Magnetococcus marinus MC-1: one gene and its partner. The protein of the gene in region 1 interacts with the protein of each later gene in a pairwise test. Links are inferred from orthologs where the notes say so. Each region holds a gene or a part of one and is shown in the gene's direction. Other genes may lie near its edges.

Region 1 (3,149 bases):
TTTGCTCGCCTCCGACTCGCAATAGAGCTGCTGTGCTGCGGGTGCGGGGCCACGTTTGTCATGGAGCCCTTCGATCACCAGCGCAAACTGCACGGGGCCTTTGGTGATCTCCAGGCGATCCCCAACCTTAACCTGATGGCTGGCTTTAATTCGTTGACCGTTCAGGTGGACATGCCCCCCGTTGACCGCATCGGTGGCAAGGGCGCGGGTTTTAAAAAAACGGGCCGCCCATAACCACTTATCAATGCGTAACCGCGCTTCGTTAGAGGGGGACATTAGGGTTGCTCTGCCACTTGTCGGCAGAGGGCCTCAAGCGCCTGTTTGGAGAGGGTGCCGCCTTGGCCTAGAACCGTTTGTACCGATGCAGGCAATGCCTTAGCTGCCACACCATCCCCCGCTTTTAGACCATAATCGACCCCCAACACCCCACCGATTGCCAACAGTAACCACAACACCATGGTAATACCGTTGCTAATAATTTTGAGTGCGCCCACCACCACCGCCACGGCGCTGATCGCAATGATCACCCAGGCCACCACACTGGGATCTGACAAATCAGGCATCATGCTTTCCCTTGTTTTGCAGAGATATTTGAAAATAAACCATCGACTGTAAAAACCCACCCCAAACCTGCCGGGGGCAAACGCCACCACGCGTTAGGGTAGGCACGGCTTAGAGCCCTTTTTTGGTCCGGGCCAAGCCCCTATCCGCAAGCTAACGGTTGCCAAAGTTGTTCTCTTTTCCGCAATCTGGGCAGGTCCAAGTTAGGTTATTACAGGTCATGCCCCATAGGTTATCCTGCATACAATCCTGGCACATCATAAATCCGCAAGAACAGTTCCAAGCAAAGGGTAAAGAATCCTCTTTGCATGCCACGCAGGGGCCATAGTGGCGACCCGCCTTTTTTCGCGCTACCCGGGGGGTGGGTTTTGTATCCTCACACATCATCGCTTCTCCTTAGATCATCTTGTGCCTATGATAATCAGCCTGAAGCGGCGGTTCCATGGCTGATGGTGGTGAGATGACGGGAAATAGGGTAAAATGGGTTTTTTCACCCTCAGGATGGGGCTATCCATATCACGGGCTCACCCTTTGCGGTCAAAAAATTTAACCCATCCTCAACAACATACCGTTGTTGAGAACAGCGTGATGTTCTGGTACATCACTTGACCCCTGGGTCTTTTGTGCTTGGCCGGTTAGCCATACTCGATGCCACCATGAGCACTTAGGACTCCAGCGCGGCCATTTATTGGAGTTTATGACTGTGTCACTTGCGGGTTTTCAGCGCACATACTTAAAGGGTCTTGCACACCCGCTCAAACCGGTGGTGTTTGTGGGTAAGGAGGGGGTTAAAGATTCCGTCTTAGCCGCAGTGGAAGAGGCCCTGCTCATTCACGAATTGATCAAAGTGCGCTTTTTGGATTTTAAAGAACAGCGTAAAGATCTGGCCAAAGCTTTGGCAACCGATAGCCAGAGCGAGCTGGTGGGTATGATTGGTCATCTGGCCATTTTATACCGCGCTCACCCCGAGCCAGAACACCGTCGCATTCAACTGCCCAAGAAAAAGCCAAAGAAGAGTGAATGATTCATGCAAGATCGTTTTCGTGGTATTACCGACTCTGAAATCCAGTGGGATGGGCGCATTCCCACCCTGTTGACCATGACCCTCAATAGGGGTCAAAAGGTGCAGGTGGATCTGGTTACCCGCCAGTTGCAGCAGTTGGCGGGAAAACCCCTCAAAGAAAAACAGCAGGCATGGGTACAGCACATGGCTGACTATCTCCTGCGGCAGGCCTTGTTAAAGCGTCAGGAAGAGGAGCATGAGGCCAAGATCGAGGGGTCAGGCCACCAACCTTTGACCTTTACCCCCCGCATCGACCCCAATGTGACATGGTGGGGCTAGCAGGCTCATGGGGTGGAGTCTGCCCACCGGTTGGTCATGGCGGCACGGGTCGGTAAACCCCACGCACCCCCACACCGGTACGCACCAGCGGTACCCCATAGGGGGTAAGGAGCCCCTAAAGAGCCGCGCCAAACCCCACCAGATTTGGCTATTACCGTACAGCATTCCCTGCGTTGATCAGAAATATTTCTATCTGCGCGCCCCTTGGCTTACAGCCCTTAGGATGCCATCCCATGCACCATGATGCCCGTGCGATTCAACGTTTTTTCCAGAGCCTGCCCAGTGTGCTTGAGGTAGCCACCATCAGCCATCTCCATCTGGTGCATTGGCCCCTCAACCAGTGGCCGTTGGCGCATACCCTGGCAGAAATGGGCTTTGCGGGTACCCTAACCACCGCCCGTATCTCTACCCAGGTTATGGCGCAAAAGGATGGCTTTAAACGGATTCGCTGCCACGATCACCCCAGCGGCGAAGAGCCCGCCAGCCATATCTTAATGGAGCTGCCCCAGGGTAAGGAGGCCGCCAAATTGGCCATCGAAGAGGCCCTGGCCAGCCTACCGCCAGAGGGAAAATTATGGCTGTTTGGGGATAAGGAGAGCGGCATTCAGCCCTTACCCAAATATTGGTCTAACGGCCATACCATACTCAACAAGGGCCATTTAAAGCTGGTGCAGTTAAACAAAACCAGCCAGTGGCAAGATCAACCGAGCAAAAAAAAGCCAATCCTGCCTACACGGGTCGAAGGGGAGCCCTTTTACCACTACCAAAATGGTGACGTGACCCTGGCGACCCTTCCGGGTCTCTTCTCCTGGGCAGAACCGGATGCTGCTTCGTTAATGCTGTTGCAGGCTTTGCAGCATCAACGTATGTACCATCTATTGGATTGGGGTTGTGGATGCGGCCTGATTGGCACCACTTTGGCCAAACACCACCCCACCCTCCAAGTTACCCTCTCCGATGATATGGTGCGCGCCACCCGTTGTAGTACCGAGAGTGTGCGCTTAAACCAGCTACAGGCCCGCTGTCAGGTGATCCTGGAGGATGGCATCGGCCCCCATCTGCGTAACCAGGGCTTTGATACCATTGTCACCAACCCACCCTTCCACCGGGGACAGTCGCTTAATCGTGAAGTGGCTCTGGAATTTATCGGCGACGCCGTTAAGATATTGGAAAGGGGGGGGGCTTTATGGCTGGTGGCCAACAGTTTTCTGGACTACGGCCCCATTTTACAAGCCTCCTTCAAAAA
Region 2 (3,114 bases), 4.5 Mb from region 1 along the record:
CAAACGGGCCGTGACCACCCGATTAAACAGCTCGGAACGCACCGCTGAGATCTGCAAGGCCTCGGTATTACGGTTGCCCTTACGCCGCTTGCGGCCCGCACGCAACAGCTTTAAACCCGCCTGCCAGTTATCCCCATCTCGACCAAAGCGCTGGGGACCAAAATAGTTGGGCGCACCATAGCGCAATAGACGCGCCTGGGTCGCATCGGCCAGCTGCTGCCGCTGGCTTGCACTCAGGGCACCATCGCAGCCCCGTAGTCGGATCACAAAACGGTTGCCGCTGAGCATGCCCGGCTTAATCTTGCGCCGATCTCGCCCCACAGAGTGGATGGTTATGCCCGGCAAGGGATCATCCGCCCACCCCTGCGGCGGGGCCTGCCCCGGCAGATAGACCGAAAAGTCCTGTATGGTCACCGCCTGACGATCCTTTTGCCCAGCAAACCCCACATCCTTTTGGGGCACTGCAAACCGTTTCGCCAACCAAGCCGCCACCTGATCGGTGGTCAAATCTCGTTTGATAATGCGCACAATCCAGTGTTCACCCTCGCCACTCAAGGGGTTGGGACGTAGCTCCTCGACCAAAAAATCTTCCGGTTGTTGTTTCAGTTGCCCCCCCAAACCCGGTTGGCTGGTCAGTTTGGGCAAATGTGGCTGTATGTCTGAAATTTCATGATTCATGCTGTTTTTCGTTTGACTTTCCGGTGAAGTAAAAGTAGTTTTTGCTGGAATCCGACACGACTGAGGTCTCAGTATCGTTTCCCCGGCCTACAAAAATCACCTAAAAATCCGCAAGAGCGGGCTTTTTTGGTGCGTAAACCTTGGGACCGTTCGCCAGTGCGACGCGCCCAACAATCACAATGGATCTTGAACATCGTCCCTTGATGAGGTTCGGCACAGTTAGGATGTGCGCACAGGTGCCCAAATGGCACGGTGTCCCGCGTTCGCTAATCTAATCTTCCTTTCTCCAGACCACCTATGTGTACTCTCATGAATCTCAAAGACCTAAAAGCAATGAATGCTTCCCAACTCTCCGAAATCGCAGAGGAACGGAAAATTGAAAACTACAGCGGCATGCGTCGACAGGAGCTCATCTACGCCCTGCTGAAGACCGAAAGTGAAAATAACGGTCAGATCTACGGAGAGGGGGTTCTGGAGGTCTTGCAGGATGGCTTTGGTTTTCTGCGTGCGCCAGACACCAACTATCTGCCGGGTCCCGATGATATCTATGTCTCCCCCTCCCAGATCCGCCGCTTTGGCTTGCGCACCGGTGATGTGGTGGAGGGGCAGATTCGCGCCCCGAAAGAGAGTGAGCGCTACTTTGCCCTGCTACGGGTTGAGCGCATTAACTATGAAGACCCCTTGAAGGCGCGGAATAAAATTCTCTTTGATAACCTCACCCCGCTCTATCCCGATGAGCGCCTCAAGATGGAGATCGCCGACGAGTCGAGCAATCTTGAGGCCCGGGTGATGGATCTGATCGTACCCATTGGCAAGGGTCAGCGCGGTCTGATTGTGGCCCAGCCACGCACCGGCAAGACCATGCTGATGCAGAAGATTGCCCACTCTATTGCGGAAAATCATCCCGACACCGTACTGCTGGTGCTGCTTATCGACGAGCGCCCCGAGGAGGTGACGGACATGAAGCGCTCGGTCAAGGGTGAGGTGGTCTCTTCGACCTTTGACGAACCGGCCACCCGTCACGTGCAGGTTGCCGAGATGGTGCTGGAAAAGGCCAAGCGTCTGGTGGAACATAAGCGCGATGTGGTTATTTTGCTGGACTCCATTACCCGTCTGGCCCGTGCCTATAACACGGTGGCTCCCTCCTCGGGCAAGGTGCTCTCTGGGGGTATTGATGCCAACGCCTTGCAGCGTCCCAAGCGTTTCTTTGGGGCGGCGCGTAATGTGGAAGAGGGCGGCTCGCTGACCATTCTTGCCACCGCCTTGGTAGATACCGGTTCGCGTATGGATGAAGTGATCTTTGAAGAGTTCAAGGGTACCGGTAATATGGAGGTCCACCTGGACCGCAAGTTGGTTGAAAAGCGCACCTTCCCAGCCATTGATATTGCCAAATCGGGCACCCGTAAGGAAGAGTTGCTCACCGAACGCGATGAGCTTTCCAAGCTGTGGGTGTTGCGCCGCATCCTGTTACCCATGGGTCCTTTGGATTCGATGAGTTTCCTACTGGACAAATTGCGTGCAACCAAGGATAATAGCGAATTTTTCGAAAGCATGAACGGATAATGGAGGCAAAGAAGGCGGCACACCCCATAACCAAGCGTGTGATTTAAGGTTAAAAGGTGCTTTGCTTTCAATCCGTTAATATAGCCCGATGGTCATGGAGGCCAACGGGTATGGACATGTAAACCCAAGAACAGAGCCGCCGAGCCAGCAAGGACGAAGCACCATGAAAGAAGGCATCCACCCCAAGTATGAAGAGGCCACTTTTACGTGTGCCAGCTGCTCTAACGAAATCAAGACCCGCTCCACAGCCGGCGACCTCACCCTGGGTATCTGCTCAGAGTGTCATCCGTTTTATACCGGTAAGCATAAGTTGGTGGATACCGCCGGTCGTGTTGAGCGCTTCCGCCGTAAATATGGTATGCAAGACCAGTAAAAATAGTACCTGCGCCTTAACCGACGCATTAAAAAGCCCAGCACGCTTAGGTGCTGGGCTTTTTGTTTGCTAATTCAAATAATTAAACCTTTTCAATACACACACCTCGCTATGCTTATGGGCGTGTTAACTACGCTTTTTTACTGCCCAATATCCCCTAAAATGCGTTGAGACAATTTTTTTTCTTTGGAATTCAATATCTTTTTCCGATCTTACTGGATATAGTGCATTTAGATCCTTGACACACATTGGGTCAACTGCATAGCGCCTTGTCCATTTGGACCCTTAACCCCTGGCCTTTAGGGGGTAGTACCTGGGAGGAGATCCTATGTCTTTTTTGCCTTATGATTCGCAAGTAGGCATGCTATGGCTGGAGATTCGTCAGGGTGCCTTGGTTGCACTCTCTTGGTCTTTACCGGACTCCATGGCAGAACCGCTGGAGGATGCGGCATTGTGTCGTCGTATTACCCATTGGTTGGATGACCATTTCCGCCGGGCAC

What was found.
Region 2: the proteins of yhbY (region 1) and rho interact in binary tests that used the Escherichia coli proteins (3 or more experiments, as listed by UniProt). The link is inferred for Magnetococcus marinus MC-1 from one-to-one orthologs.

Annotation. Positions count from the first base shown.
Region 1 is NC_008576.1:4,653,743-4,656,891, forward strand. The notes cover bases 99-2,921. They hold yhbY (ribosome assembly RNA-binding protein YhbY), read left to right. Parts: upstream 99-1,258; coding sequence 1,259-1,585; downstream 1,586-2,921. Other genes in these bases: MMC1_RS19015 (RNA-binding S4 domain-containing protein), read right to left, coding at 99-276; MMC1_RS19020 (hypothetical protein), read right to left, coding at 276-566; MMC1_RS19030 (hypothetical protein), read left to right, coding at 1,589-1,903; MMC1_RS19035 (class I SAM-dependent methyltransferase), read left to right, coding at 2,137-2,921. In the rest of the region: more of MMC1_RS19015, read right to left, coding at 1-98; more of MMC1_RS19035, read left to right, coding at 2,922-3,149.
Region 2 is NC_008576.1:145,006-148,119, reverse strand. What follows is about bases 327-3,114. They hold rho (transcription termination factor Rho), read left to right. Parts: upstream 327-987; coding sequence 988-2,241; downstream 2,242-3,114. Other genes in these bases: MMC1_RS00695 (methylated-DNA--[protein]-cysteine S-methyltransferase), read left to right, coding at 2,943-3,114; rpmE (50S ribosomal protein L31), read left to right, coding at 2,405-2,614; truD (tRNA pseudouridine(13) synthase TruD), read right to left, coding at 327-678. Also shown: more of truD, read right to left, coding at 1-326. UniProt on the Escherichia coli protein: Facilitates transcription termination by a mechanism that involves Rho binding to the nascent RNA, activation of Rho's RNA-dependent ATPase activity, and release of the mRNA from the DNA template.